Regions from separate parts of the Pyramidobacter piscolens W5455 genome, predicted to be linked through region 4. Evidence: riboswitches for the same ligand, from Rfam matches in the RefSeq annotation. Region 4 holds a riboswitch; each other region holds the start of a gene.
The links. A riboswitch is a leader RNA that binds a small molecule or an ion and turns the genes downstream of it on or off. The one in region 4 is predicted to bind cobalamin.

Region 1 (7,606 bases), on a different contig from region 4:
ACCAGAACGAACAGCATCAGGAAAATGGTCAGCGTTTTTTTGAAGATGGATGCCATGCTTTATCACCTTCGGGCGAAAGGTAAGGAGCGAACGGCGTGCCGTAAAGGGATTCAAGCACGCCGCCGTCGATGTGATCCGCGCGTCCTTCGGCGATCAGTCTGCCGCCGCGGAGAGCGAGGTACCGGTCGGCGCAGAACAGCGCGGCGTTGATGTCGTGGGCGACGACGACCACGGTCTTTCCCCGCTCCGCTAGCTCGCGCATAAGACGGAACGCGTGCAGAGCCTGGCGGGGATCCATGGCCGAAGTGGGTTCGTCGAGCAAAAAGACGGCAGGGTCCTGGGCCAGCGCCATGGCGAGGAGCACGCGCTGCCGTTCGCCTCCCGAAAGTTCGGTGACGGGGCGAAAGAGCAGCGGCGCGATGTCCAGACGCTCGGCCGCCGCTTGGATGATGCGTTCGTCCGCGGACGAACGCCGCGTCAGCAAGCGCTGGTAGGGCAGACGGCCGAAGCCGATCACGTCGTAGACGCTGAAAGCCGCTTTCATGACAGTCTGCTGGGCGACGACGCCGATCAGACGGCCGAGCGAGCGGCGCGAACAGCGCCTGATCTCGCGCCCGCCGAGCTCAAGTTCGCCCCCGTAGGACAGAAAACCGCCGAGCGTTCTGAGCAGCGTGCTTTTGCCGCTGCCGTTGGGGCCGATCAGCGCCGTCACCTGGCCGGGCTCGATCGAACCGGACAGGCCTCCGAGGACTTCGCGGCCGCCGTAGCCGGCGCTGAGCGCACGGAAACGGAATGAGAAAGACGGCGCGGTCATTTTCTTTTCACCAGGATCCAACAGAAGAAAGGGCCGCCGATCAGCGCCGTGATCACGCCGACGGGCAGCTCTCCCAAACGCTGCGCCGCTCCGTCGGCCAGAGCCGTCATCAGCCCGCCGGTCAGAAAACTGAAAAACAGCAGCGGCCGGTGCGAAGGTCCGATCAGGACGCGCAGGATGTGCGGGGCCACGAGCCCCACGAAGCCGATGATGCCGAAGCTGCTGACGGTCATGGCCGTCCCCAGCGACGAAGCGCAAAGCAGCCGCCGGCGCAATTTTCTTTCGTCGATGCCGAGCATTTCCCCTTGACCTTCGCCGAGCGAAACGGCGTCGAGCTGACGCCCGCAAAGCCACGCCGGGATCAGCGTCACCGCCGCTCCCAGCCAGACCAGCCGCGCGGCGGCGGGCGAAGCGCCGGAAAAACTGCCCATCAGCCAGAGCACGATCGCGCCCAGCTTGTCGTCGGCGACGGCTTTGAGAAACGTCACTCCCGCCGAGAGCACGGCGTTGGCGACGATGCCCGCCAGCACCAGATACGCGCTGCCGCCGGCGCTTTTGCGCGCGATCAGGTTGACCAACGCCAGCGAGCCGAGCGCGCCGGCAAAAGCCATCGGCGTCACCGCCAGGCGGCTGAAAAAAAATCCCAGCGCGCCGCCGAAGGCCGCGCCGGAAGCGATGCCCAGCGTGTAGGGCTCGGCCAGCGGATTGGCCAGCAGCCCCTGAAGGACCGCGCCCGAGACGGCGAGCAACCCGCCGGCGCCTACCGCCGCGAAAAATCTCGGCAGGCGGACGGCGCGGATCACCAGAGCCTCGGCGGTCTCGCTCTCGGCCGCCGGAAGAAACGGCGAGAGCAGTTCAAAGACGCGGGAGAGTGGAATGTCCCACTCTCCCTGCGTGATCCGCCACAGCGCCGTCAGAAAAAGAAGCGCGCCGAGCGCCGCTCCCAGGCGCAAACGCCGCGCGCAAAGCCGCGAACGCCAGCGCTCGAAGTTTCCGACAGGCGACGGAGACATTTTTACTTCATCATTTCCTTCAGGTGTTCGACGAAGGCGGCCGTGACGCCTTTGTCCTCGCCAAGCCCCTTGATGTAGGTCTCGACGGCGAAGCCTTCCTTCTTGAGGATGCTGTACCAGGACTCGGGATCGTTCGCGTCGGCCATATCGTTGTTGGCGTGGTCGCCGGCGACGATCATCAGCGGCGAGACGAGCGTCTTCTTGTAACCGGCCTTCTTCAGCGCAACGACGACGTCCTCGATCATCGGAGTGTTCTCGACGGTGCCGATGAAGAAGCGACCGTCGGCGATCTTGTCCAAAGCGACCTGAAGCTGACTGTACATGGCGTTGGCGATGTGATGCGGCGTGCCGTGCCCCATCAGCACGACGGCGGTATCCTTGTCGGCAAGTTTCTCGAATCTCTTCACGAGGATCTCCGCCATCTCGTCGCAGCCTTCGACGCTGGAAAGGAACGTCTTGCCGAGGCGCAGATCCTTGATGCCGTATTTGCCTTTCAGTTCGCCCCAAGCCTCGACCACGTTTTTGATCTCGTCGTATTCGGCGCCGGGGATGATGTGCGTCGGCATCACGCCGACTTTGGCGAAGCCCTCGTCGTTCAGCTGCGCTAGGGCCATGACGGGCGTGGGCGGGACGTTCTTCTTGCCTTCGCGGGCCAGCTTGCGGCGGATGATGTTGGAAGTGAACGCCAGACGCACTTCGGCGCCGGGGAACGCCTTTTTGGCGGCGGCCACCAAATTGTCGATGGCTTTGCGGGCGCTGGGCATGGAAGTGCCGAAAGAGGTGATCAGGATTGCCTGCTTCTCTTCCTTTTTGGCTTCCTTGGCGCAGGCGATTCCGGAGAAAGCGACGGCCGCGAGGGTGACGGCGAGGATCATGGACTTAAAGGACATGTTCATCAGACGACCTTTCATGAAATTTTTTCCGAAGCTCAGGCCTCGGGAGACAAAAAAAGACACGACCCTGCGTCGTGTCCTTCCGCCGCGGCTGTCACTGGTCAGCCGCCCAGGAGTTCGCCCACGCAAACATTCCCCCTTTGCAAGCTCCCTCAAAGAATATTCTGGCTTCTCTTCATCCTCGTCCGAGTCTTCCCAATAACGCGATCAGTGACATGCTTCGGATTTGTCAGAGTTACAGCGGCGGGGCCGCGCCGGATTTTCACCGGCTTCCTCTTTGAAAAGGGAGTTTCATGTTCGATTGTCATCATTATAACACGGACTCGCAGCCGCTTCAATGAAACATAACGAAGATGAAAACGTTTTTTGCGCGGCAGGCGTCTCAAAAAAATTCCCGGCGGATTTTGCCGCCGGGATGAAGATGATTTCTCGCCGCCGGAACGTCGGCGGAAACGGTTCACGTTCCGCGCCGCGCCGAGCCGGAAAAACGCGCCGTCGGATTTTTGAGGGCGAACGAGGCGGCAAATTTCTGCAATCGGCGCTTGCCAATTTGGCGGCGAAAAATTACCATATACCCAGTGACTGAAGAAAATGCCGCGTTAAATTTTTCATGGAGGTGCTTCTTTTGGAAATGGAAAATTCACTGCGCCTTGAAGTGGTGACGTCAGTCCGTCCCGAAGCGGTTGTCGATCTTTACATGGACGCCGGCTGGTGGGAAGAAGGCTGGAGCGAAGACGTCATTCCCGCGATGGTGGCCAATTCCTTCCGTTTTGTCGCCCTGTTCGACGCCAGCGAGCTGGTCGGCATGGGACGCGCCCTTTCCGACGGCGTCAGCGACGCTTACATCCAAGACATCGTGGTGCGGACCGATTACCGCGGTCAGGGCTGGGGAAAGAAGATCGTCTCCCGGCTCGTGAAGGAACTCCGCGCCGTCGGAATCGACTGGATCGGTCTGGTCGGCGCGCCGGGCACCCAAGCCTTTTACGAGAAACTCGGCTTCAGCGAGATGCCCCAGTTCGTGCCCATGAAGTACCAGTGCTGAGTCGTGCCGAAGACATAAAAAATCTGTCTGTCCTGAAAATGCGCCCTCGCCGGGGCGCGCCAAGCAGAGAAACGAGTCGGCCGGCGCAAAGACTTTGCCGCCGCTTTTATCGAGGAGGAAACAAATGGAACGTCTTGAAGATCTCCTGCGGGAGAGTTTGAGAAAACGCGCCGCCGCGGACGTATTTTGGTGGAACGGGGATTGGCTGAAGGGGCAGGCGCTGTTGGCCGCCGTCGCCGCGGAACGCAAAGCGCTGATAGCGGCCGGTTTCAAAGAGGGGCAGCGGCTGATGACGCTGCTGCCCAACTGCCCGGCGCTGCTGACGCTGGCTCTTGCCGTCTGGAGTCTGAAAGGCACGTTGATCCCGTTGAACATGCGCGCCGGCACCGACAATCTGCTGCCCACCATCGACCTCGTTCAGCCCTTCGCGATCGTGGTCGCCCGCGGCGACGCCAAGGCCGCGGCGGGTGTGCTGCGCTACCCCGTCGTGGAGATCGAACCGACGGCCGGAACGCTTGACAAATTCCGCGGCGTGGAGCGCAAAACGACGACCCCCGACTGGGCCGTGTTCTTCACGACTTCGGGAACGACCGGTCTGCCCAAGGCAGTGCCGCTGAGCCACGAAAATTTTATCGACAACGTGCGCTCGATCTGCAAACATTTTCCGATTTATCCGCACGACACGATCATTTGGGCGTTGCCGAACTTCCATTCCTTCGGCCTGACGCTCTCGATGCTGCTGCCCCAGTACGCCGGCGCGAAAGTCGCCGCCGTGCCCGCCTTTATGCCGCCGCTGAAAACGCTCGAGGCGATCCGGGACGCCGGGTGCACGGTGCTGTTCCTCGTCCCCGCCATGCTCGAGTTCCTGAAGCGCTCGGCCGCGCACAATCCCATCGAGATCGACACGGTCCGCGCCGTCATCACCGGCGGCGACCGTCTCAACCTGTCGCTCGACCAGGCCAGCGTGGAACTGTTCGGCCATCCCATTCTCGAAGGCTACGGCACGACCGAGTGTTCGCCCGTCGTCACCTTCAACAACGACGAAAAGACGCGCAAGCTCGGCACCATCGGCCCCGTCCTGCCCGGCTACGAGTGGAAAGTCTGCGACCAGCAAGGCGACCCTCTGCCGCCGGAAACGCCCGGCGTGCTCAAACTGCGCGGCAAGTCCGTGTTCCACGGCTATTACGAAGCGCCCCAAGCCACCGCCGAACGTTTGTCCCCCGACGGCTGGTACGACACCGGCGACGTCGTCAAATACGACGCGGACGGCTACATCACCGTGCTCGACCGCCTCACCGACATCATCATCGTCGGCGGTTTCAACGTCTATCCCCAGGAAGTGGAGCGCATCCTCAACGTCCATCCGTCTATCGCCCAGGCAGCCGTCGTGTCCATGCGCCATCTCGTCAACGGCGAGATCCCGCGCGCCTTCGTCGTGCTCAAGGAAGGCGCTTCGGTCACCGACCGCGACATCATCGAGTACTGCAAGGGCAAGCTCGCCAACTACAAGATCCCGCGCAAGGTCGATTTCGTCGAGAGCCTGCCCACGTCCCCTTCGGGCAAGATCCTGCGCCGCAAGCTGAGGGAACTTGAGTGACGCCTGTCCGGCCGGTAAAAATTGTTTTTTCCACTGACCGGATTTTTTCAGAGGTGAGATGAAGAAGTGAAAAAGTTCATGCTGGCGCTGCTGCTGGCGTTTGGCTTCGCGCCGGCAGCGTCCGCCGCGCGCATGCGCCTGACCGTGCCGGAAGAGGCGCCGATCGGCCAGCCTTTTTTTCTGGAGATGCGCGCCAACGAATCGATCGGCGACGTCACGGTAAAATGGCGCGGGCAGCAGTTCATCCTGACGCCGCGCCACAATGCCGTGCGCACGATCCTCGGCGTGCCCAACGACGCAAAACTGGCCGGCTCGACGCTGTCCGTCCAAGTCGAATTCAGCTGCGGGGCCAAAGGGCGGGTCCGGGCCGAGCGAAAAATCAAAGTGGTCGGCTACCGTTATCCCAAACAAGTGCTTACGGTCGCGCCGAAAATGGTCACTCCGCCCCAGTCGGAGTTGAGCCGCATCGCCAAAGAGCGCCAGCTCGTGCGGAAAGCGCTGGCGACGCGCAGCAAAGGCGGCGTGCTGCCGCGCCGCTACGCGCGTCCCGTGCCGGGGATCCCCACCGCTCTTTTCGGCGGCTTCCGCGTCTATAACGGCGTGCCTCGCGGCGGCCATGGCGGCCTCGACCTGCGCGCCGCCGTCGGCACGCCGGTCGCGGCGATCGCCGACGGCACGGTCGTGCTTGAAGGTTCTCATTATTTTTCCGGCGGCGCCGTTTACGTGGATCATGGCGGCGGCGTGCTGTCCGTCTATTTCCATTTGTCGAAGAACCTCGTCAAAGCCGGCCAGAAAGTGAAAGCCGGCGACGCGCTCGCCCTTTCCGGCGCGACGGGGCGCGTCACCGGGCCGCACCTCCACCTCGGCCTTTTCAGCGGCGGCGTGGCCTTGGATCCTCTGCCGCTGCTGGACGGTTCGAAATTGCCCAAAGGTGTGGAAGTTCTTTACGAGTTTTAGGTTTCAAGTAAATTCTCGCTTCATTAAAATCAAGGAGGAACCTCACGATGAAAAAGATCACCATGTTCATGTTCGAAAGCTGCCCTCACTGCAAGCTGGCCCGCAAGTGCCTCGACGAGCTCAAGGCCGAGCATCCCGAGTACGCGGCCGTCCCGTTCGAGATGATCGACGAGAAGAAACAGCCCGACGTCGCCGCAAAATACGATTACTATTACGTGCCAACCTTCTTCGTGGACGGCGAGAAAGTTCACGAAGGACACGCCGAGAAAGCCGACGTGGAAAAAGTCTTCAAGGCCGCCCTGGCATAGCAAAAAAAATTCACACGGACGCCCCGCCTGCAACGGCGAGGCGTTTTTTTCGTCGGCCGGGCCGCCGGGACTGAACAAATTCGCCGTTGCGGCTTCTTGATTCCGGCAAATTTATGTATAATGACGGCAGCGCATCTTTCGTCGGGCGTGAAGAAGCCCGACCGATCAGGAGGCTGATGCCCGTGTACAAGAAAACGATCGCCGCTCTTCTGGCCGCCGCCGCGCTGGCCGTTCCGGCCGCGGCGAAAGACGGCCGCGCGTCGGAACGCCCCGAACGTTCCGTGCTGACGACGGAGACGGCTCTCGAACTGGCTTGCGCGAACAATCCCTCGCTGGCTGCCGCCGAAGCCCGCATCGAACAGGCCCGGCAGCAGATCGCCCAGGCCCGCGCCGACAAACTGCCCAAGCTGTACGCCACGCTCGCCGGGGCGTGGCAGGGCGAAGAGGGAGCGATACCGGCCTATCAAGGGGAACCCGGCCACAGCATCCCGATAGGTTACGCCCTCAACTCCTTCGAAGAGGCGTATCAGGCCGCGCTCGGCGTGCAGTGGCTGATTTTCAGCAGCGGCGCCGCCGAGAATACGATCGCCGCGCGCAAAATGGCCTTCCGCGGCATCCAGACCCGCGAAGTCCGCACCGGCCAGGCCGTGGAAAACGCCGTGCTCGTTTCCTATTACAACCTCCAGCGCGCCCGCGCCAAGCTGGGCGTGGCCGAAGAGGTGCTCGCGCTCTCCAAAGAGCATCTGTCGCAGGTCAGGAACTTTTTCAAGTACGGCGTCGTCGCTCAGGACGAAGTGCTGCGCGTGGAAGTCGACGTATCCAACGGCGAGCTGAACGTGATCTCCGCCAAAAACGCCGTAGACGTGCGCTGGCGCGCTCTCGAACGCGCCGTCGGCACCGAGCTGCGCTCGAAATTTGATCTGCCGGAGCCGAACAGGAACGCGGCGCCGAAGGACGCTCCCCAATGGGACGAGGCCAGCCT
Region 2 (7,606 bases), on a different contig from region 4:
GCCTTCGGCCTCGACCTTCTGGAACAGCTCCCAGGCGCGGTCTTCGACCTGGCGGGTCAGAGTCTCCACGTACCAGGAACCGCCGGCGGGATCGACGGCGGCGTCGAGGTTGAACTCGGTCTGCATCATGATCTGCTGGTTGCGGGCGATGCGGCGCGCCTGTTCGGTGGCGGGGCGGACGGCCCAGTCGAAGCAGTTGACGTTCATGGAATCGACGCCGGCCACGGCGGCCGAGAAGGCCTGCGTGGACGTGCGCAGGATGTTGACGTAGGGATCGTAGACCGTCACGGTGAACGGCGAGGTCTTGGCGATGACGTTGACCTTCGCGCTCTCACCCTCGCAGCCGAAGGCGCGCGCGACGTGCGCCCAGAGCACGCGCAGGGCGCGCAGGCGGGCGATCTCCATGAAGAAGTTGGCGCCGAGGCCGACCTCGAAGCGAAGATGGCGGGCGGTCACCTCGGGGGCGATTCCGCGTTCCGACATGGCGCGGATCACGGCGACGGCGTCGGCGAGCGCGCAGGCCGTCTCCTGAACGGCGGACGCTCCGGCGTCGGCGTAGACGCTGCCGCGGATCAGGACCGTGCGCAGCGCGCATTGGTTGTTTTCGGCCCAAAGCAGCGTCTGCGCCATTTCATCGTACAGGCTGCCGAGCGACCGGCTCAGGGAGCCGTCGCGGGCCAGCGCGCCGATGGGGTCGGCGCCGACGCAGCCTTTCAGGCTGGAAGGCGCGACGCCGTGATTTTTACACCAGGCGGCGATCATGCCCAGCATCGGCAGGGCGGACGCGCCGGCGGCGACGTGCAGCTCGTGCGCGCTCGGATCGGCGTCGGCGAAAAACTTTTCCAGATGCTCGAGCGAGCAGATGCTGACGCCGCGGCGCTCGCAGGCGGGGACGTCCATGCCGTGCGTGCTGGAGTAATCGAGCACCGGGTGGATGGCCGTGGCGCCCCTTTTCAGTTCCTCGGCGGCCAGTTCGCCGGCCCGGCGCGGGCCGCGCGCGTCGACGCCCTGGGCGATCTCCCAGAGTTTGCCGTGCGCAGGGGCGCTCCTGACGCCCCGCAGATAATCCTGTTCGCCGGGAAAAGTTTGGCAGTCTTTCAGATCCTTGACGTCCTCGGCCGTGTAGATAGGCTGAAGTGTGATGCCTTCGCAGGTCGGCGTGAACATTTTTTTGTCGAAGGGCGCCCCCTTCAGAGCCGCTTCGGCGGCCTGCTTCCACTCCTCGTACGTGGGGACTTTGAACTCGTCAAAGGTGACAGGAGTGATCGGCGCAGACTTCTGCTGGTCTTTTTCCATGGTGAATCAAATCCTCCCTGACGCTGAAAATTTGCCCGTTCCCCCGCCGGCGGAAAAAAATCAGCGAAGAAAACGCGCTTGCGCGGCGAAATCCCGCCCGCGCAAGATTCGCTCTCTGTTCCCCCGTTTCAGGCCGGTATCCTGACTCGCGCGCAAAACGCTCACAGTGGCGGGGCCGCTTTGGTCTTTCACCAAATTCCCCGGGCTGAAACTGCATATCATGACTTCTTATTTTACAATAAAAATTTCCTCGAATCCACCTCAAAAGAGTAAAAAGAAACGTTCAGAGAGAAAAAGACGGTTCAAGTTTCAGTGTTGTGTTTCGCGTTGTCGGAAAATGCGAAAGAAAAGACGAGAAGCAGCGGCCCCCGTCCGCCCAAAGGATTGTTGTTTTCTCTCATGTGCGGGCATTTCCCGTCTGCTAGAATCAGGGCGTAACTTCCGGAGGCGTCCGTAAGTCCTCCGGCGGCAAAGGAGGTTCGTGTTCATGAAAAAAATATCGGCGTCGAGCGTCGCCCTGCTGACGATGCTGTTCTTTTTGTCGGCCGCGCGTCCTCTGCCGGCAATGAGCGTCAATTTCTACGGCCTGTCGGTCGAGATCCCCGACGGCTGGTCCTTCAGACAGGGCGAACAGGTCCTGATCTATAATCAGAACGAAAGCGCGGCCGTCATCGTCGATCAGGCCGCCACCACCCAGAGCGGCACCGTCAAGAGCGTGGCCGAAAATCTGGCCGACGCGGTGGGCGTGAAAAAGAACGACATCCGCCGCGACAAAAAAGGCTCGCTGCGCCTGGATTTCGTCCAGAACGGCGAGCCGGTCAACGTCCGCGTGCTGGAAAGCCGCGGGCGCATCCTCATGGTCTACGTCTTCGGCAAAGACTCCGAAGCCAACGACATCGCCGCCTCCATCGGCGAAAAAAGCGCCGCCGGCCATTGACCGTGCGGCGACAAAAATACGCTGCGAAAGGGTCGCTTTGTCCCCTTTCCGCAGCGTATTTTTATCCGGCGCGCGAGCCGCCGCCCGAAGGCGGGCTGAACGTGACTCTTGGCCGTCTGTTTTGCCCCGCTTCGTTTATAATAAGGCCGTTTTCACGCCTCAAAATTTACGCTCTCAAGGAGAATCATCGATGACAGATCCTTTTCGGACAAAAGAATCCGCTTTCTGCGACTATGCGGAACAAATCATGGCGGCCCATCGCGCCCGCGGCATTGCCGTCGCCGTCGTCGATCGGCGCGGTACGGCCTATCAGAAATTTTTCGGTTCCCGCGACGCGGCGCGACGCCTGCCCGTCGACGAAAACACGATCTTCGGCCTGGCCTCGGTGACCAAGTCCTTCACCGCGCTGGCGCTGATGCAGATGGCGGAAAAAGGCCTCGTCGATCTGCAGGCGCCGGCGTCCGCCTACTGCCCGGAATTCAAAAACGCCGGGCAGGCCCCCGTGAGCGTGGCGCACTTCCTGAGCCACAGCGGCGGCTATTTCCCCATGCCGCGCGCGTTGCTGCCCGACCTTTTGAAAAAACTGGGCGTCGATCCGCGCTCGCAGGAAACGGCTTACGACGACCGCGTCGCGCAGGCGGCGATCGAGCTGGTGACGCAGGCCATGGACGATCCCGCGCCGCGGCTGGGGCGCCCCGGCGAATACATGAGCTACTGCAACGACGGCTACGGCATCCTCAGCGACATCGTGCGCCGCCGCGGCGGCGAAGGGTCGTACGCCCGCTACGTGGAGCGCCGCATCCTCGCGCCGCTCGGCATGAACCGGAGCACCTGCGGATTCCTGCGCCCCGCCGCCGACGCCGACACGTCGCTGCTGTACAGCGACGACCTCGGCGTGAGCGAGGGCAACCTCGACTTTTACCGCAGCGCCTTTGTACTCAACGGCGGCGGCGCGATGAAATCCACGCTGGGCGACATGAAAAAGTATCTGCGCATGTATCTCAACGGCGGCCGCGGCGAAGCGGGCGCGATCGTCGCGGAACGGAGCGTCCGCGACATGGTAAGCCCGCGCGTGGCGGCGAAGCATCATCAGTTCTACGGCTACGGACTGAGCGTCGGCTTCATGCGCGACCTCACGGTGTACCGCCACGGCGGCAGCCTGCCGGGAGTTTCCTCGCACATCGCCTGGTCGCCGGAACTCGAACGCGGCGCGGTCGTGCTGTGCAACACGCAGAACGTCCCCGTCTCGCTGATCGCCGACGCGCTGCTCCGCATCGCCGCCGGCTGGGAGCCGCAGCCGGAAGACCTCTGGACCGACTGCCCCTGGGAGCCGGAAGTCATTGAGGCCGCCTGCGGACGCTACCGCTCCGGCGAAGGCGCGGAGGTCGTCATCGAAAGGGACGGCAGCGGCATTTCCGTCCTCAACGACGGCAAACCGGCGAACGTTCGCATGGTGCGCGGCCGCATGGCGCTGCTGCGCAGCGGCTTCGCCGTATCCGAGCTGCGCCCTTGCTTCAGCGAAGACGGAACCGTCTGGGGCCTGCGCCTGAACGACCGCATCGTGCCGAAAGTCGGCTGATCTGCGGCAGAGTTTTTTGAACAGATTTTTAGCCCAAGTATTTTCTCATCCGATAATTTTCCACAGCAATAAAGGATCCCGTACAAAGCAAAGAAAGGAACTCCGCGACGGGAATGGCGTACCAGACGCCGTCTGTCCCCCAGAACTGCGGCAGGATGTAAAGCATCGGGATCAAGAAGACGGTTTGGCGAAGCACGCTGAGCAGCAGCGTCTTCTTCGGCTTTCCGATCGACTGAAAATACACCTGTCCGACCGCTTGGACGGTGGCGAGAGGAAACAGCAGCGTCAATTTTTCCAGACCGTCCGCGGCGTAAGACATGATCCGTCCGTCCCCGTTGGTGATGGCCGACATCACTTCCACTGACTGGAGATGAAAGAGCAGCCAGCCGCCTATACCGATGAGAAAGGCGAGGAGCAGAGATTTGTAAAGAGCTTCTCTTGCCCTCGCGTAAAATTTCGCTCCATAGTTGTAGCCGATAATCGGCTGACTGCCCTGTCCGATCCCGAAAACCGGCATCAGAACGGCGGAATACGTGATGTTGATAGCGCCGTAAGCGCCGACCGCGAAATAGTTTTCATAGCGCAGCAGCTGATTGTTCGCCGCCGCGGCGATCAGCGAAGAAACGACCTGGGTGAAAAACGTGGAGAGCCCAGCTATGTAGATATCCAGCGCGTCGCGGTATCGTAACTTTAAATTTTTCAGACGGACGCCGTATGCCGTCGTCTTTTTCAGCAAGAGCCGCAGCAGGCACAACAACAGGATGAACTGCGAAATCACCGTGGCCAGCGCCGCGCCGCCGATCCCCATGTCGAAAGGAAAGAGAAAGACGAAATCGAGGAGAACGTTGAGCAGCGCGCTGACAGCTGTGAACAGCATCGCCTCCGTCGGATAGCCGATCACCCTGTTTATGTGGTACAGCCCCGTGCCCGTTATCATGAACGGCAACCCACACGCGATCACGATCAGATACTCTCTGCCGTAAGGGATGGTGCTGCCGCTGGCGCCGAAAAAATACAGCACGTCGTCAAGAAATGCGGATACGCCCAAGAAGACGACGGCCGAGGTCGTCGCCAGAGTGACCAGCGCGCCGCCGATCAGCTCTTCGACCCGCTGCGGCCGTTTTTCTCCCATTTTGATCGCAATCAAGGAAGCCGCGCCAATGCCGATCCAGGTTCCGAAAGCCTGCAGCACCAAAAAGACCGCGCTGGCGACGCTCATACTCGAGAAAGCTTCCGCGCCAACGGCATAGCCGATGAAGATCCTATCCGCCAAGTTGTAGACGGCATTGACAAGCATACCTACCGTCGCCGGCACGGAATGATAAAATATCAGCTTGACGATATTGTCTCTGCCCAGATCCATTTTTTCCTCCCGCAAAGTTCTCCATGATGCGAACGCCGTTTTATACTCGGACGACACGAAGATTCTCGGATGCTCTTGTCTTGCCGCATATATTGCTGCCGTTCATGTCTTTCTACAGAATATTCTACATGAAAAATCCCGCTGATCAAAATGACCAGCGGGATTTTTTCGCAGCTCGCCCCCGTCGGCGAAACAGCCGAATTTTGCTTCGCGTACGGTTCCGGAGATAGCGGTTATTCGTAAAAAACGCTGTTCAGCGGGTTCAGCGTGCCGTGATAGAATCCGTCTGCGCCTTTGAGATCCTTGTTGGTCCCGTAGAGCGTGTCGGCGATCGCCAGACAGCACCAGGGATTCAGTTCGTCGATGCGTTCGCAGAGACGCGCGTAAATTTTAGCGCGCTCCGGCCCGTCCTCGGTCACGGCTCCCTGTTCGAGAAGTTCGTCCACTTCTTTGTCCTTCAAGCAGACTCGGTTCGTCGAACCGGCAAAACGCGAGTGCATGGCGGTCTTGATGTAGGCATCGGGGTCGGGGTTGACGCTGGAACCCCAGCCGATCATGAAGACGGGAAGATTGCCGTTCTTGAGCTGTTCGAGGAAGCTGCCCCACTCGAGCACGTTAATCTGCACGGTCACGCCGATGTCGGCGAGCATGGACTGAATGATTTCCGCGTAGTTGCGGCGCTGCTTGCTTTCGTTCGTGTAAAGGGTAAACGAAAGATTGGGCACGCCCGCTTCTTCGAGGAGTTTTCGCGCCTTGTCCGGATCGTATTCCGGAGCGGCCAGTTCGGGGAAATAGTTGTGGATCGGCAGCAGCACGCTGGTCGGCACGACGCCGAGCCCGTGGTAAACGACGTTCAGAGCGGCTTCGCGGTCGATGGCGAGGGTGATAGCCTTGCGGATCTTGGGGTTATCGAATGGCGGGATCTGAGTGTTGAAGCCCATGTAGGTGAGCGCCAGCCCGGGATTATGATACACTCTGACTTTTTCTTCGTTTTCAAGGCGTCTGAAGTCGCTGTTGGGGATGTCGTAGATGAGATCGACGTTTCCTGTCTCAAGCTCGATAACTCGGCTGGCGGGTTCGGGGATGGTGCGCATGATCAGGCTTTTGAAGCGCGGCTTGAGACCCCAGTAATCGTCGAATCGCTCAAAAGAGACGTGATCCCCCTTGAGCATTTCCGAAAATTTGAAAGGCCCCGTGCCGACAGGATGCCGGCCGTAATTGTCGCCTTCGGCTTCGACGGCGTTTTTGTTCATGATGTAGCTGGAAGAGTGGTTCAGGTAAGAGAGAAAGGCCGCCATGGGGGACGTCGCTTTGACTTGGAAGGTGTAGCGGTCGATGATTTTGAATCCGGCGGGGTCGATGTTTGCGCCGTAAGCTTTGACGGCCGCCGCTTTGGGCGTCGTCATGCGGCGCAGCGTGAAAACGGCGTCTTCCGCGGTCAGCTCGTCGCCGTTGTGGAACGTGACGCCTTTGCGCAGAGTGATCTCGTAGGTGAGAGGATCCAGCTTTTTCCAGCTCTCGGCGAGGCAGCCGATCAGTTTTTTGTCGCGAGAGAAGTCGAAGAGCGGCTCGTACATCTGGATCATATAAGTGCTGGAGACCGTGTCGCTGGTCATCTGCGGATCGAAAGACTTCGCGTCGGCAGGCATACCGACGGCCAGCCGGTCTTTTCCCGCCGCCCGGGTGCAGCCGACGAGCAGGAAGCAGAGAAAAAGCGCGCAGAAAATCGTTTTGGAATGTTTTCCGTTCATGAGTTTTTCCTCCCGATAAAAAATTTCTTGGCGATAGACCGCCGATTCTTTCCAGATATGAAAGCAGGTGTCGAAAACGATTTCGGCGCCTGCTTTTTGTTATCGGTGAACCTTATTCGTAATAAACGCGGTCCAGGCGGTTGATCGAGCCGCGGTAGAAATTCTCCACGCCCTTCAGGTTCTTGTTCGCGCCGTAAAGCGTGTCGGCGATCGCCAGGTAGCACCAGGGGTTCAGCTCGTTGACGCGGTCGCAGAACTTTCTGTAGATCTCCGCGCGCTCGGGGCCGTCGGGGGTGACGGTGCCCTTGTCAAGCAGCTCGTCGACCAGATCGTCCTTCAGCCAGACGCGGTTGGAGGGGCCGGCGAACTTGGAGTGCATGGCGGCCTTGATGTAGGCGTCGGGATCGGGGTTGATGTTGTCGGCGGCCCAGCCGATCATGAAGACGGGCAGCTTGCCGCCCTTGAGCTGTTCGAGGAACGTGCCCCACTCGAGAACCTGGATTTTGACGGTGATGCCCAGGTCGCCCAGCATGGCCTGGATGACTTCGGCGTAATCCTTGCGCTGCTTGTTCTCGTTGGTGTAGATGGTGAACTCGAGGTTCTTGATGCCGGCCTCTTCGAGCATTTTTTCGGCCTTGTCGGGATCGTACTCCACCGGTACGGGATCGGGGAAGTAACTG
Region 3 (7,606 bases), on a different contig from region 4:
GCCGGAAGACGATCGACCTGCGCGGCGGCGGCCTTGCGGGGAAGTTTTACGACGATCTGCTGGATCATCTTGCCTGGCAAGGGCAAGGACGGCTGCTGGATATCGGCTGCGGCTCGGGAGCGCTGTCGATCCGCTGCGCGCGCCGCTTCCCCGGCGCGCAGGTTATCGGCGTCGATTACTGGAGCGGCGTGTGGGATTACTCGCAAAAGCAATGCGAGGAGAACGCACGACTCGAAGGCTGCGACGGCCGGATCGATTTCCGGCACGGCGACGCGGCCCGTCTGGAATTCGCCGATGAAAGTTTCGACGCCGTCGTCAGCTGTTTTGTCTTTCACGAGGTGAAGACGATCTCCGGCCGGTCGAAGCGGCCTGTCGTCGAGGAGGCGCTGCGCGTGCTGAAAAAGGGAGGAAGCTTCGCCTTCGTCGATTTGTTTGGCCGCTCCGCTCTTTACGGCGACATGGAGGAGCTTGTGCAGCAGATGAAAGACAGCGGACTGCGGGAAGTTGGTTACGTTTCCCGCGCCGGCGCGTCCTTCGTCCCCGCGCTCGCGCGTCCCGTGATGACCGCGGGCGTGGGGCTGCTCTACGGCGTGAAATAGCGCTCCGCTTGCCCCGGCGCAGCGGCGCGGAGCAATATCGAGTTTTTAGCATGCAATATCGAGCCAGCTTTTATAATGTTCGGAGCGAAATGTTCCACGTGGAACACTTCGCTCCGAAAAAACTTTACGGCCCCGGCGGCGCGGCGGCGTAAACGAAAAGCCGTTCCGGAGAGCGTTGATGATTTCTTCAGCGCTCTCCGGAACGGCTTTTTCGGGCTGTGCCCGCATCGCGGCGGGGGACGGTCACATGGCCTGACGCATGTACTCCGCGATGACGCAGGGGGACTGCAGGGCGAGACTTTTTTTCACGTCGAGGATGCGCTGGTTGGACGAGCCGCGAAAGCGCAGCGACAAATCGCGCTTGTCGCGCTCGAAGCGTCCGTCGACGAGCACGTCGATCTGTTCGAGCAGAGCCATGCGGTCCTCCCAGGCCGGATTTTTGCGGTCGGTCAGCTGCTCGAAGGTGAAGCCCGTGAAGGCCCACACGTTCAGTCCGCGCAGATGCGCCGCGCGGGCCACTGCGGCCAGGGCGCGCGCCTGCAGGAACGGCTCGCCGCCGGAAAGCGTCAGCCCCTGCTGCAGATGGAGCGAGTCCAGCTGGGCGATCAGGTCGTCCGCGTCCATCTCGAAGCCGCCGAACGGGTTGTGCGTACACGGATTGTGGCAGCCCGGGCAGTTGTGGAAGCATCCCTGAGCCCAGATCACCGCCCGCAGCCCCGGCCCGTCGACGATGCTGTCGCGGGTCATCGGACTGGCGAGGCGGATCTTCATTTGGCGTTCGCCTCTTCCTCCGCTCCGCACTGATTGTGCTTGACGCGGTCGCGGACTTCGGCGCGCTTGGCGTTGTTGAAGCGGTCCAAAGTTCCCACGAGATAGCCGGTGATGCGGCGGATGCGCTCGAAGCCGACGGGGCCGTCGGATTCATGGCGCCCGCAGTGGGGGCACACGTCGCCGGAAATGACGCCCGTGTAGCCGCAGACGGGGTCGCGGTCGACGGGGTGATTGATGCTGCCGTAACCGATCCCCGCCTCCTTCATGGCGCGCACGATGGTTTCGAAGGCTTCGGGGTTGTTGGCTCCCAGCCCGTCCAGCTCCACGTAGCTGATGTGCCCGCCGTTGGTCAGCGCGTGGTAGGGCGCTTCGCGGGCGATCTTCTCGAAGACGCCGATCTTGTAATACACGGGCACGTGGAATGAGTTGGTGTAATATTCGCGGTCGGTGACGCCGGGGATCGCGCCGAATTTTTGGGCGTCGAGGCGGGTGAAGCGCCCCGACAGCCCTTCCGCGGGCGTGGCGATGAGGGAGAAATTCAGGTCGTACTGTTCCGAAGCCTGATCCATGCGTTCCCTCATGTGGCGGACGATCTTCAGCCCCAGCTCCTGCGACTCGTCGCTTTCGCCGTGGTGCTTGCCCGTCAGGGCCACCAGACACTCGGCCAGGCCGATGAAGCCGAGCGTCAGCGTGCCCTGGCGGATCACGTCGCGCAGTTCGTCCTCGTCGTTCATGCCGTCGGAGCCTTTCCACACGCCCTGTCCCATCAGGAACGGGAAGTTTTTGACGCGTCGGCGGCTCTGGATCTCCAGACGCTCCAGCAGCTGATCGACGACCAGGTCGATCTTGCCGTCGAGGTCCCTGAAAAAAGCGTCGAGATCGGTCGCGCCGCCCAGCGCCCGTCCGTGGACGATGCCGAGGCGGGGCAGGTTGATCGTGGTAAAGGACAGGTTGCCGCGCCCGCTGACGGTCGATTCGCCGCAGCGGTTGCCGACCACGCGCGTGCGGCAGCCCATGTAGGTGGCTTCCGTGTCGGGGTCGCCGGGCTTGTAGTATTCGGCGTTGAAGGGCGCGTCGAGGAAGCTGAAGTTGGGGAAAAGCCGCTTGGAAGTGACGCGGCACGAGAGCCGGAGCAGGTCGTAATTGGGATCGCCGGGATTGTAGTTGACGCCTTCCTTGACCTTGAAGATGAGGATGGGGAAGATCGGCGTCTCGCCGTCGCCCAGCCCTTTTTCGGTCGCCAGCAGCAGATTGCGCGAGACCATGCGCCCCTCGGGAGACGTGTCGGTGCCGAAATTGATGCTCGAGAAAGGGACCTGCGCGCCGGCGCGGGAATGCATCGTGTTGAGGTTGTGGATAAACGCCTCCATGGCTTGATAAGTGCGGTGGTCCGTTTCGGCGAGGGCTTCCCTGCGGGCGAAAGCCTGAAGTTTGATCAGCTCCGTCTCGTCGGTTTTCAGCGACGCGGCGAGGATCTTCCGCTCGGCCTCGTCCCGTTCGGCGTCGTCCGTCAGGCTGATGGCGCGCCCCGTTTCGGCTTCGGCGCGGTTTTCCGCGTCTTTGACGGCGGACTTCGCGTCGAGGTCGCGAAGCAGTTCCAGCCCCTTGGCGAGATTGCCCGCGTACAGCTTGCGGAACGTCTTGCGCACGCCGTCGGCGATGCCGTAATCGAAATACGGGATGCTCTGGCCGCCGTGCTGGTCGTTTTGGTTGCTCTGGATGGCGATCGCCGCCAGCGCCGCGTAGCTCATCACGTCCTGCGGCTCGCGCAAAAAACCGTGCCCCGTCGAGAAGCCGCCCTTGAACAGCTTGCGGATGTCGATCTGGCAGCAGGTCAGCGTGCCCATGTTGAGGAAATCCATGTCGTGGATGTGGATGTCGCCCTCGTCGTGCGCCCGGGCGTGAGCCGGGTGGATCACGTGCGTCTTGCAGAATTCGCGCGACACGGCGCTGCCGTATTCCAGCATCGTGCCCATGGCCGTGTTGCCGTTGATGTTGGCGTTTTCGCGCTTTACGTCGGCGGTCTTGGCGTCGGCGAACGTGATCTCTTCGATGGCCTTCATCAGGCGGGTATGCGAGTCGCGCACGCGCGTGCGCTCGTTGCGGTAGGTGATGTAGGCCTCGCTGGTGCGGGCGTGGCCGTTTTCGATCAGCACCTTCACCACCATGTCCTGCACGTCCTCGACGCTGGGCGAGCCGGAGGCGTACTTTTCGTTGAGGCGGCGCACGACCTGCGACGTCAGCCCCTCGGCGATGCGGTAGTCGGCCGCCGTGCCTTCCTTCTCCGCCACGGCGGACGCGGCGAGAAAAATGGCGCGGGTGATGCGGTCTTCGTTGAAGGGGGCCAGACGGCCGTCCCTCTTCTTAATCGTCTCGATCACTTGAAAGGCCTCTCTTTCTTCATTTGCGGCCGGAATGCCGCGCCCTCGGCGGGCGTGCTCTTCCAAGCCGAACGGATGGATTCCGTCTCGGAATGAAATTTGCCGTCATCATACACCATAAAAAGCGTCTCGTAAAGAGATAAACGCTAAATATACGAATAGATTTAATTTTTGTACGCTAAATATAGTCATGGAGCGGCGGGGCGATGCCCGCGGAACGCTTCCGCCGGGGATCCCGGCGCTCGCCGCGGCGGCCTAGCGGGCTTCCGCGGCCTTTCTTTCCAGCGCTTCGTTGCGGAAATAGAGCAGCATGTCGATCGAGACCATCGTCACGTTCACGACGTAAAGCGCGACCACGCTCCAGTGCGTGGCGCCGTCCAGCAGGCATTTGCCGATGCCCGCCAGATAACCGACGATGATGACGACGAGGAAAAGCAGACTCTTGCCCCTGCTGCTGCGCGAGGTCCACGATTTGTAGATGGAGATGGGCCAGGCGGCGCCGAAGCAGATCAGCATCGTGATCTCGAGAAGCGATTTCAAAAACATGATTTCAGTCATTCCCTTTCTCTGATTCGTTTTCTTCGGGGCGATAATCCCGCATCCAGCGTTGCGGATCCTCCGGCGCGAAGCCGTGACGGAAGCCGGGGCGCGCGGCGCTGCGCTCGACGAACGCCTGCAGCGCCGGGCGGAACTTGGGGTGCGCGCAGTTCTCGATCAGCGCGCGGGCGCGCTCGTAGGCCGTGAGCCCGCGCAGATCGGCGCAGCCCTGTTCGGTGATGATCACGTGAGGGTCGTGTTCCGTGTGGTCGACGTGCGCCACATGCGGGACGATGCAGGAGATCGTTCCGTTCTTCGCCGTCGACGGCGTGGTGAACACCGAGAGCGCGGCGTTGCGCGCGAAGTCTCCCGAGCCGCCGAGGCCGTTGACGATCTGGCAGCCGCCGATGTGCGTGGAGTTGACGTTGCCCTCGAGGTCCACTTCCAGCGCCGTATTCACGGCGATGACGCCGAGGCGGCGGATCACTTCCGGCGAGTTGCTGATCTCCACGGGGCGCAGGATGATCTTGTACTTGTACATCTCCAGACTCTTGTAAAAGGCGTCGATGCGCTCGGGCGAGATGGTCAGCGCCGTCCCCGAGGCGAACGAGACGCGCTCCGTCTCGATCAGGTCGAGCACGGAGTCCTGCAGCACTTCCGAATAGATGGAGAGGTTGCGGAACTTCGATTTCTGCAGGCCGCCCAGCACGGCGTTGGCCATGTTGCCGACGCCCGACTGGATCGGCGGCAGCTTGCGCGGCAGCCGCCCGCAGGCCACTTCGTTCTCGAGGAACGCGACCAGATAGTCGGCCATGATCTGGGACCTTGCGTCGGTCTGCGCCAGATGGCGCGTCGAATCGGGAATGTCGGTGACGACCACGGCGGCGATCTTGTCGGGACGGCAGCGGATGTAGGGCATGCCGACGCGGTTGTTGGGGCGCACGATCGGGATCGGTTCGGTCTCCTTCATGCGCCGCGGGCTGTACACGTCGTGCATACCTTCCAGCTTGACGGGCTGCGCCGTGTTGACCTCGACGATCACCTTTTCGGCGTACTCCGCCAGCACGTTGGAACAGCCCACCGACGTGGAGGGGATAATGTTGCCCTCGTCGTCGATGCCGATCGCTTCGATGATGGCTATGTCGATTTTGCCGAAGTAGCCGTTTTTGATCCAGAAGGGCACCTGGCTGAGGTGCATGTCCACATAGGCGAGGCGGTCGTCGTTGGCCAGCTCGCGCACGCTCTGGTTGGTCTGATAGGGATAACGCCGTTCGATCACGCCGGCGCGCGCCAGCCGCCCGTCGAGTTCGTCGCCGACGGACGCGCCGGTGATCAGCTTGATGCGGATCTTCTCGCCGCGTTCGGCGCGGCGGGCCAGCGCCATGGGCACGGCCTTGGGGTACCCGGCCATGGTGAAGCCGCTCGTGCCGACGGTCATGCCGTCCTTGATCAGTTCGGCGGCCTGCGCCGCCGACATGGTCTTGGCCTCGGCCTCGTGATTGCTGATGCGGTTGTACACGTTTCTTCCTTCCTTTCGGCGCGGCGGCGGTCCACGCGAAAAAAATTCTTCCGGCACTCAATGCCGAAAGAACGTACGCCGCCGGGGCCTCGGTCAAAAAAGAAGGTCTGAAGCAGCACACACGTTCCGTCGCTCGCGAGAACTTTTTCGTGCTCAGCGCGGCAAGTCTTCTGGCTCAAGCCCATGGAGCCTTCTCCGCCTTCCCATGAGCGCGAGGCTCACAGTGGCGCGTGGAGAAGCTGAGGCTTTTACAGCGGCGGGACCGCTCGGGATTCTCACCCGGTTCCTTTTTGATCGAGACGCAGCGTCTCGAACCGTGCTGATTATTCGATTGGGTTTCTGAGACAGATTATAGCAGAAAAAAATAAAAGAGGAGAAAACGTTCCACGTGGAACGTCTTCTCCGCTTTTTTCGGATCGGCTCGCGCCCGGCGATCGCTGGCGCGGCGGAAAAACATCTACCGCCCGGCGTGGAACAGCTCGCGCTCCATCACGTCGATGATCTCTTGGGCGGCCTGCGTGGGCGGCAATTTGCCCGCGGTGACCTCCTCCTCGATGCGCGCCTTGGCGGCGGCGATGGCCCGGTTGGCGCCGATGAGGTTTTCCAGATGCTCCTGCGCCATGTCGTTGACCCATTTGAGCACCTGTTCTTTGCGCCGTTTTTCGAAGACGCCGTTGCCGCGCACGGTCTTGAAAAACTCCTCGATCACGCCCCACATCTCGGGAATGCCCTCGCCCGTCAGCGACGAGCAGGTGTAGGCGTGGCTGCCCCAGCCCTCCGTGGCGGGACGCAGGTAGTGGAGCATCATGTCGAAGTCGGCGCGCGCCGACAACGCTTTGACTTTGTTGTCGCCGTCGGCCTTGTTGACGAGAATCGAGTCGGCGATCTCCATAATGCCCTTTTTGATGCCCTGCAGGTCGTCGCCCGCGCCGGTCAGCGCCACCATGAGGAAGTAATCCACCATGTTGCGCACGGTCGTTTCGCTCTGGCCGACGCCGACGGTCTCGACGAGGACCACGTCGTAGCCCGCCGCCTCGACGAGCAGCAGCGTCTCGCGGCTTTTGCGCGTGACGCCGCCGAGCGTGCCGCCCGACGGGGACGGACGCACGAAAGCGTTGGGGTGGCGCGACAGCTTTTCCATGCGCGTCTTGTCGCCGAGGACGCTGCCCTTGGTGACGGTGCTGCTGGGATCGACGGCGAGCACAGCGACGCGGTGCCCGCGGTCGCACAGCCACGAGCCGAGCGCTTCGATGAAGGTGCTTTTGCCGGCGCCGGGCACGCCGGTAACGCCGACGCGCATGGAACCGCCCGTGTGGGGCAGCAGCTTTTGGATCAGTTCCTGCGCCGTGGCGAAATGCTTGGGAGCGTTGCTCTCGATCAGCGTGATGGCCCGCGACAGGATCGCGCGTTCGCCATTCAGGATGCCTCGCGCGTATTCGTCGACGGAGAGGTTGCGCCGCACGGGCTGGACGTTGGCGGCGGTAGGCGCGCCGGTGCCGTCCACGCCCTTTGTCACGAAGCAGGCGAATTCGCCGCCGGCGTTCTGCGGCTGCCACTCGGGCTGGTAGGTGGTGTTTTCGGTGTTCATCGTTTTTTCTCCTTTTCGGGGGGAGGAGACTTTTATTTCGCGGCTCCTTCCTGGGCGGCAAGGCGCTTGTTCAGCACCTGCAGCATCTCGCGGGCGGCGGCGGGAATGACCGTGCCGGGGCCGAAGATGCAGGCGGCGCCGTGGTCGTACAGGAACTGATAATCCTGCGCGGGGATGACGCCGCCGGCGACGACCATGATGTCGCCGCGGC
Region 4 (7,606 bases):
TTCGCCGTCCAGCAGGATCGAACCGAAACGCGGCTTGTTGACGCGGTACGCGCAGCGCAGCAGGCTGGACTTGCCGCTGCCGTTGGGGCCGATGACGCCGACGAACTCGCCGCGTTCCACGTTCAGGTCCACGCCGCGCACGATGTCCCCGGCTCCAACTCCCCAGCGCAGCGACGTGACCGCCAGCTTCATCGCGGACCTCGCCCGCCGCTTTTGAGCAGCCAGATGAAAAACGGCGCGCCGATGAAACCAGTGACGATGCCCAGGGGAAGTTCCCGCGGAGCCAGGGCCGTGCGCGCGAACACGTCCGTCCAGATCAAAAAGCTCGCTCCCGCCAGCGCGCCCACCGGCAGGAGGCGGCGATGGTCGGAACCGACCAGCAGCCGCACGGCGTGCGGGACGATCAATCCGACGAAACCGATCGAACCGCTGACCGCCACGATCACCCCGGTCAATACCGAAGTGGCGGTGAACAAAAGGCGGCGGAATTTCGCCACATCCACGCCGAGCGCCGCCGCGTTCTCATCGCCCAGCAGCAAGGCGTTGAGCGGGCGCGACTGGGCGATGAACAGCACGAGACAGGCGACCAGCGCGACAAAGGGCAGCGGCAGGCGATCCCATCTTGCGCCGCCGAGCCCGCCGAGCATCCAGAACATCGCCGATTCGGCGCCGTTGCGCTGTTCCAGATAGACCATGAAATTCGTCACGGCCATAAACACGTACGAAACGGCGAGTCCCGACAGGACCATGCGCACCGGGGTCAGGCCGCTGCCCTGGCGCGCGATGGCAAAAACCAGCACGAAAGCCAAAGCCGCGCCGGCAAAGGCCAGCGCGGAAACTCCCGACATGCCGGTCAGCGCGGCGCCGAAGACCCGCGTCATGAAAAGCATGGCGAACACCGCCCCCGCGCATGCACCCGAAGAAATCCCCAACAGGTAAGGATCGGCCAGCGAATTGCGGACCAGTGACTGGATCACCGCCCCCGCGGTGGCAAGCCCCGCGCCGACGACAGCGCCGAGCAGCACGCGCGGGAAACGGATCATCCAGACAATGCCCACTTCGTTGCGCGGCCATTCTGCGCCGATCCAGCTCCATTCCGGAAATATCTGATGGAGGATGATTCCCCACACATGCCGGAACGGCAGCGGGGCCGTCCCCATCGACACTCCCAGCGTTACGCTGAAAAACAGCAGGACCGTCAGGGCGATCAGCAGCGGTGCCAGATTCCGTTTGGCAAAGAACCGGCCCACTTAAAACTTCCCGGGATACAGCCCGCGGGCGATCAGTTCCAGTCCGCGAACGGCTCGCGGCCCCGGATAGACTTCGTCCACCGACATGTAGATCAGCTTTTTGTCGCGGATGGCTTTGACGCCCTGCAGCGCTGGATTGTCGAGCAGCATGGCCTTGCTTTCGTTTTCCGGCGTGGCGCGGTATTCGAGGATCAGGATGACGTCGGGGTCGCGAGCCACGACTTCTTCCCACGTCACTTTGATCCAGCTGCTTTCGACGTCGTCGAAGATATTGCCGGCATGGGCGAGGCGAAGCAGAGCGCTGGGCATGGCCTGACCGCCGCAGGCGCGCGGTGCGTCTTCGTTCGGCGTGCCGAAGCTGCGGAAGATGAACACGCATGGCGTCGCCTTCACGCCGGCAAGCTTTTCCCGTATGGCCGATACTCTCGCCTTCATGCCGGCGATCACGGCCTCGGCTTTGTCTTGCACGTTGAAGATCACGCCCAGGTTGCGCAGGTCGTTGTAAGTGTCCTCCAACGTCACAGGCGGCTTGTTCATCACGCGGATCAGCGATTCGGTGATGGCGTAGCTTTTGACGCCATGCTTTTCCAGCTCTTCGGGCGTGACGGCGTTGCCGGCCGTGCTGCCGGGGATGTCGAGGCCATAGTTGTAGCCAGACAGGAAGAAATCGGGATCGGTGCCGAGCAGCGTTTCCAGCGTGATGTAGCCTTCCTGGGCCACGGGGATCTTCGCCAGTTTTTCGCGGTATTCGGGCGAGACCTGGTGTTTCGAGCCGGGGAATCCCGCATAGCCCACGAGTTTGTCTTCGAGGCCGAGCGCGAACATCAGCTCGATGATGTTGCTGTCGCCGTTGGTGACGACGCGCTCGGGAGCTTTTTCGAAGACGATTTTGCGGTTGCCGTTATCGACCGTTGCGGGGTAGACCGTTTCCGCCGCGCCCACGGCCGCGGCGGAAAGCGTGGCGCTCAGCAGCGCCGCAAGAACGGCGCAAAGCGATTTTCTCATCGTAAGACCTCCGATTCAGTTAAGACGATTAATACTATTTCTTAATCAAAAAGACGAACACAAGGGCGCTGCGAGGGAGATTCACAAAGCGAACTGCGCAGACTGCATAGCAGTCGAGATAGTTCTGAGCGACTGAACTCCCTCGCTGCGCCCAGAAAACTATGTCAACACTTTCTATCAAGAATTAGTATAAACAACGCGATCCCGAAAGGCCGCGGCCCTCTTGGAAAAAAGCCCCGTTCCGCGGCTCGCTCCGCGCGAACAGGGCCTACATTTTTTGACGCATGACGAACGCCGCCCGTCTTTCTGCATCGTGGGATGTCCCCCAGACGCGGCGGCACGTCTTCCGAAAAAACGCTTTCGTTTACTTGAACAGTTCGGGATAGAAAGCTTTGGCGATCAGTTCCAGTCCGCGGATAGCGCGGGGGCCGGGGTAGGCGTCTTCGATGCGGATAATGTAAACGCGCCCGTCCTTCACGGCGTTCACGCCCTGCAGCGCGGGATTTTCGAGCAGCAGCTTCTTGCGCTCCTCGCCGTTCGTCGTGCCGGCTTCGAGCAGCAGGATCACGTCGGGATTGCGCGCGACGACCTCTTCCCATGTCACCTTGATCCAGCTGCTGTCGACGTCGGCAAAGATGTTGCGCGCTTCCACCATCGCCACCAGGGCGCTGGGCATGGCCTGCGCGCCGTTGGAGCGGGGCGGCTGATCGGGAGCGCCCCATGTGGGGTGGATGAACACGTTCAGAGGCTTGGCCGTATCGATCTGCGCCAGTTTGGCCTCCACTGCTGCGGCGCGCGATTTCATGCCGTCGATGACTTGCTGCGCCTTGTCTTGGACGTCGAAAATCACGCCCAGATTGGCGAGATCGGCGTAAGTGTCTTCGAGGCTGACGACGTTTTTTTTCATCACGTGGATCAGCGACTCGGTGATGGCGTAGCTCTTGACGCCGTGCTTTTCCAGCTCTTCGGGCGTGATCGCGCCGCCGGCCGTGCTGCCGGGGATGTCGAGCCCGTAATTGTAGCCCGACAGGAAGAAGTCGGGATTGGCGCCGAGCAGAGCCTCCAGCGTGATGTAGCCGGGCGCGGCGATGGGGATCGCCTTGAGCTTCTCCCGGTATTCCGGCGAGACCTGCCCGCCGTACTCGGGGAAACCCGCGTAGCCGGCCATGCGGCCTTCGAGCCCCAGCGCGAACATCAGTTCGATGATGTTGCTGTCGCCGTTGGTGACGACGCGCTCGGGCGCCTTCTCGAAGACGATCCGGCGATTGCCGTTGTCGACGGTTACGGGATAAACGGTTTCCGCCGCGAAGGATGCCGCGGCCATGGCCAGTGAAGCGGCTGCCACAAGAAAACTGCGAAGAACCTTTTTCATGCTGTGAACCTCCTGCGCAAAAAACGTGACCCGGCCCCCGCCGGCTCGCCTCTATAGAAAACGCGGGCATAAAAAAAGACACGGTCCGCGGCCGTGCCTTTAGAGACAGTGATGTCTGCTGCCCTGAAAAGATTTCGCCCGCGCAAAAGCCTTCCTTCGCGTCGCCCGGCGCGTATCCTGACTCCCCTTCTTCCTGCGCGGACTCTTCCCAAAGGGCACAAGACCTTCAGTGAGCGTAATACCGCTTCGTCAGGGGTTACAGTGGCGGGGCCGCGCAGGACTTTCACCTGCTTCCGACGCCCGGCGACGTTCCATTTTCACATATTTTAAGCGCCTTCGGGCGCCCTTGTCAAATCTTGAGACAGGACGGAACTGAAGCGGAGCCCGCGCAGACAGCGCGGCGCTTTTGTGCTATGCTTGGCTCACCCAATGGAATCATTCCAAAGAGGAGGTTGCTCGTTATGAAGCGTACTCTTGCAAAGATTTTCCCGGCGCTTTTCGCCGCCGCGGCGTTGGCTGCGCCCGCCATGGCCGCCGATCTGCGCGAGCTGCTCGCCGCGTCGCGGACGGCGCAGAAGACCGGCGAGATCATCCTCGTCGTCGACCGTGCGCTCTCTCTGTGGAAGAAAAGCGACGCCGGCGCCTGGGAAAAGACGCTGGAAGCGCCGTGCGGCTACGGCAAGCTGGGACTGACGGAAAACAAGCGCGAAGGCGACAAGAAGACGCCCGTCGGCGCCTTCCCGATCCTGCACGCCTTCGGCAACAAGCCCAACCCCGGCACAGCCATGAAATGGCGCCCGGTGACTCCCAACTCCTACTGGGCCGACGACGTGAACCAGCCGAAAATCTACAACACCTGGGTGGAGAGCGCGAAAAAAATCCACGGCGAACACCTGGCCGACTACTATCAGTACGATTACGCCATGGCCGTCGGCTACAACGCCGACCCCGCCGTGCCGGGACGAGGGTCGGCCATCTTCGTCCACGTCAAATCCCGCCGCCACTGGACCACCGCCGGCTGCCTCTCGCTCGAACGCCGGGACATGATCGAGCTGCTGCGCCAGTGCCACGACGGTGCCTGGATCGTCATCGTCCCGAAAGCGGAGCGTCTCGCCCGTTTTTAGACGGAGCCATACCAAATACAAAAGCCATTTCTTTCATCATTCGCCGCGGCGATAAAAAACTGCCCCGCCTTTTTCGGCAAGCGAGAAAGGCGGGGCAGTTTTTATCGCCGCGAATCAATCCTGAGGCCTGTTCAGCGCGCGGTCGAGGTTGCGCACGAAATCCTGCGTGTTGGTGACCATGCTGACAGCCGTGACGGTGCCGCGGTCGGACAGCTTGTTGACGGCGAATTCCTGCACGTCGACGGTATACATGTAGACGGGACGGACGACGCCGTCGAACTCGTTGTACGAGGGGGTCATGTTGCCGGTGGCGATAGTGTAAAGGATCGCCGACATCATGATCATGGTCGAGGTCTTGCGGGCGTGGACGCGCATGGCGTTCTGAGCGGCGTAGACGTTGTTGCAGGCGCCGGGCAGGGCCAGGCGGTCGCGGATGGTGCCGGCCATGACCAGAGCTGTGCCGCACTCGACGCAGGCCTTGACGAAGCCGTCTTTGACCTTGCCGGAGGCGACGAGCGCTTCCAACGAACCGTAGGAGTTGGCGAGGTTGATGGTGTCGTAGAGGTTGTAGGTGCTGTTCTGCTCGTGTTCGAAGATTTTCTGTCCCCACGACGTGTCAAAGACGCCGCGCTCGAGATCGAAAGCGGCGGTTTCGGAACCGCAGAAGATCGCCTGCACGTAGCCGTTGCGGATCAGGCGCTCGAGCGCCAGGCGCGAATTCTGGTCGAGGGCCAGCGCCGTGCCGACGACGAGCGTCACGTAGCCGCGGTGTTCGCGCTCGTGCCGCAGCACTTCGTAGAGCGTGTCGTAGTCGAGCGAGTAGGCGGTCTCGCGCGAACGGCCTTCGCGGAAAGCGAAGGTGTCGGAGGTCGCGGTTTCGGCGAGGAAGCCCTGCGTCCACACGTAGATGCCCTCGCTGGCGTCTTCGGTACGACCGATCACGACTTTGTCGCCTTTTTTCAAGTTGCGGAACTCGACGATCTCGACGCGCTCCCGGCCGGGCGTGTCGCGGGCCACGCAGACGGTGTCCATGCGGCTCTGCGTCGCCAGCACCCACGTGCCGTTGATCTTGAAGTACTCGGGGTAGACCGACAGGGCGTGGTAATGACGGGGGCTGATCCCGTCGCGCTCGACGGTTTCGAGACGGCAGTTGGGCGCGTTCTTGAGGAACTCCTGCTCGAAATCGGGGTGGCGATATTTCGGCATTTCGAAATTCATTTGCCCGCCTCCTCGCGCTGCGCGTTTTTGACGACGACGAATTCCTCGGCGGGGACTTCCATCGCCTCCACCTGCTCCCGGGCGACGGCGCCGATCAGCGCGCGTTCGCAGTTGACGACGAAGTCCTGGACGTTGGTGTTCATCGGCACGACGGCGATGCGCTCGCGGGCCGCGACCACCTTGTTGGTGACGTTTTCGGTGATGTCGATAGAGTACATGTAGACCGGCGTGATGGCGCCGTCTTTTCGCACGTGATAGCTCGACGCCATGTTGGCGACGGAAAGGCTGTGCAGCATCGTGGCGATGCCGATGATCAGCGTGGCCTTGTCGAGGTGCTTTTTCATCTCCGTCAGCGCCTTGTCGGTGTCGCCGATCACTTCGGGCAGCGGGCCGTCGTCGCGGATCGAGCCGGCGAGGACCAAGGGCACGTTCATCGAGACGAGAGTCTTGATAATGCCGTCTTTGACGTGGCCTTCGTCGATGAATTTTTTCGTGGAGCCGGCCGCGCGCACTTCGTTGAGCAGGTCGAGGTGGTTGTAGTGTCCCATCGGCTGGTTTTCCTGCGTGTAGATGTTCTGTCCCAGCGCGGTGCCGAGGAAACCGCCCTCGAGGTCATGCGTAGCCATGGCGTTGCCGCCCATCATGCAGCTGATGTAGCCATTCTCGGCCAGGTGGTTGAGGGCGACGCGCGTGTCGTAGTCGAAGACGACGCTGGGGCCGAGCACCCAGACGATGTAGCCGCCGTTGTCGCGCTCGTACTCGAGCTGCGCGAACAGCTGTTCGTAATCGGTCGTGTAGGCGGTCTCCACGGCGCGGCCGGGCGCGGCGTAAACGCTTTCGGGGAAGCCTTCCTTGTACACGAGGACGCCCTCGGAGCCGTCGGTCGCGCGCCCCAGAACGACCTCGTCCCCCACTTCGAGGTCGCGGATCTCCGTGACGGCGATTTTCCCCTCTTTGAGCACGGCCACGCAGTTCAGCGAATTGTGCTCGGGAAGCTGCCACGTTCCGTTGCAGCGATAAAAGGTTGGCAGATGGGTGGTCAGATAAAAGCCGCGCGGCGCCACGCCTTTCTTCTCGACTTTCGCGCATTTCACTTCGCCCGCTCCCCGAAACTTCGCGTCATTGAAGTCGGGGCACGCAAAGACAGGCATTTCAAACTTCATGATTGCTCCTCTCTGGACAAACGAAACAGGTGGCCGATGTCCACCGTGTCTTTCTGTTCCGTCACTCGTTCTCGAAACTCGCTGGCCGTAACTTTCAGCCATTTCAGAAAATTACGGTTGAAACTCCGCAGTGAATTGTAGCCGACCTGAAACGCGATATCCGTCACCGACTGATCGGTGCGAAGCAGCAGGTTCGCCGCCTCGTGGATGCGCAGGTAATTCAGGAAATTCGTAAAGTTCATCTCGACGATGTAGCCCAGGGACTCGTTGACCATCCTGGGAGAGGCATTGAACCGCTCCGCCACGTCCAAAACGGTAAGATCGCTCGCAAAATTCCGATATATGTATTCGATGATCTTGCCGGCTTTCGGCGCGGGCAAAACCATGGAGACGCCGGGATTGTTCCGGTAGCAGCGGCGGAACTGCTGCGCTCCGATCCCCTGTTGGTCGGAAAAGACGCGGGACAGATGCGAT

Region 1: it holds a riboswitch for cobalamin, as region 4 does, so the genes downstream of both, HMPREF7215_RS06715 (sirohydrochlorin cobaltochelatase) here and HMPREF7215_RS01625 (ABC transporter substrate-binding protein) in region 4, are expected to answer to the same signal.
Region 2: it holds a riboswitch for cobalamin, as region 4 does, so the genes downstream of both, HMPREF7215_RS00775 (methylmalonyl-CoA mutase family protein) here and HMPREF7215_RS01625 (ABC transporter substrate-binding protein) in region 4, are expected to answer to the same signal.
Region 3: it holds a riboswitch for cobalamin, as region 4 does, so the genes downstream of both, HMPREF7215_RS00790 (succinate CoA transferase) here and HMPREF7215_RS01625 (ABC transporter substrate-binding protein) in region 4, are expected to answer to the same signal.

Annotation. Positions count from the first base shown of each region.
Region 1 covers NZ_ADFP01000074.1:14,045-21,650, reverse strand. Annotated here, with positions in the region: gene HMPREF7215_RS06730 (ABC transporter substrate-binding protein) at 1-56, opposite strand, end outside; gene HMPREF7215_RS06725 (ABC transporter ATP-binding protein) at 29-814, opposite strand; gene HMPREF7215_RS06720 (FecCD family ABC transporter permease) at 811-1,827, opposite strand; gene HMPREF7215_RS06715 (sirohydrochlorin cobaltochelatase) at 1,830-2,738, opposite strand; cobalamin riboswitch at 2,858-3,037, opposite strand; gene HMPREF7215_RS06705 (GNAT family N-acetyltransferase) at 3,352-3,762, shown strand; gene HMPREF7215_RS06700 (AMP-binding protein) at 3,887-5,359, shown strand; gene HMPREF7215_RS12425 (M23 family metallopeptidase) at 5,426-6,316, shown strand; gene HMPREF7215_RS06690 (glutaredoxin family protein) at 6,364-6,624, shown strand; gene HMPREF7215_RS06685 (TolC family protein) at 6,801-7,606, shown strand, end outside.
Region 2 covers NZ_ADFP01000011.1:14,522-22,127, reverse strand. Annotated here, with positions in the region: gene HMPREF7215_RS00775 (methylmalonyl-CoA mutase family protein) at 1-1,296, opposite strand, end outside; cobalamin riboswitch at 1,411-1,571, opposite strand; gene HMPREF7215_RS00770 (hypothetical protein) at 1,784-2,233, shown strand; gene HMPREF7215_RS00765 (serine hydrolase domain-containing protein) at 2,424-3,812, shown strand; gene HMPREF7215_RS00760 (MATE family efflux transporter) at 3,841-5,175, opposite strand; gene HMPREF7215_RS00755 (ABC transporter substrate-binding protein) at 5,409-6,926, opposite strand; gene HMPREF7215_RS00750 (ABC transporter substrate-binding protein) at 7,039-7,606, opposite strand, start outside.
Region 3 covers NZ_ADFP01000011.1:25,003-32,608, reverse strand. Annotated here, with positions in the region: gene HMPREF7215_RS00810 (class I SAM-dependent methyltransferase) at 1-599, shown strand, start outside; gene nrdG (anaerobic ribonucleoside-triphosphate reductase activating protein) at 843-1,370, opposite strand; gene HMPREF7215_RS00800 (anaerobic ribonucleoside triphosphate reductase) at 1,367-3,751, opposite strand; gene HMPREF7215_RS00795 (hypothetical protein) at 4,007-4,309, opposite strand; gene HMPREF7215_RS00790 (succinate CoA transferase) at 4,302-5,807, opposite strand; cobalamin riboswitch at 5,951-6,141, opposite strand; gene meaB (methylmalonyl Co-A mutase-associated GTPase MeaB) at 6,265-7,395, opposite strand; gene scpA (methylmalonyl-CoA mutase) at 7,428-7,606, opposite strand, start outside.
Region 4 covers NZ_ADFP01000023.1:8,621-16,226, reverse strand. Annotated here, with positions in the region: gene HMPREF7215_RS01640 (ABC transporter ATP-binding protein) at 1-192, opposite strand, end outside; gene HMPREF7215_RS01635 (FecCD family ABC transporter permease) at 189-1,250, opposite strand; gene HMPREF7215_RS01630 (ABC transporter substrate-binding protein) at 1,251-2,255, opposite strand; gene HMPREF7215_RS01625 (ABC transporter substrate-binding protein) at 2,620-3,627, opposite strand; cobalamin riboswitch at 3,778-3,946, opposite strand; gene HMPREF7215_RS01620 (L,D-transpeptidase family protein) at 4,089-4,751, shown strand; gene HMPREF7215_RS01615 (putative NPN-dependent ornithine cyclodeaminase) at 4,866-5,969, opposite strand; gene HMPREF7215_RS01610 (ornithine cyclodeaminase family domain) at 5,966-7,132, opposite strand; gene HMPREF7215_RS01605 (helix-turn-helix transcriptional regulator) at 7,129-7,606, opposite strand, start outside.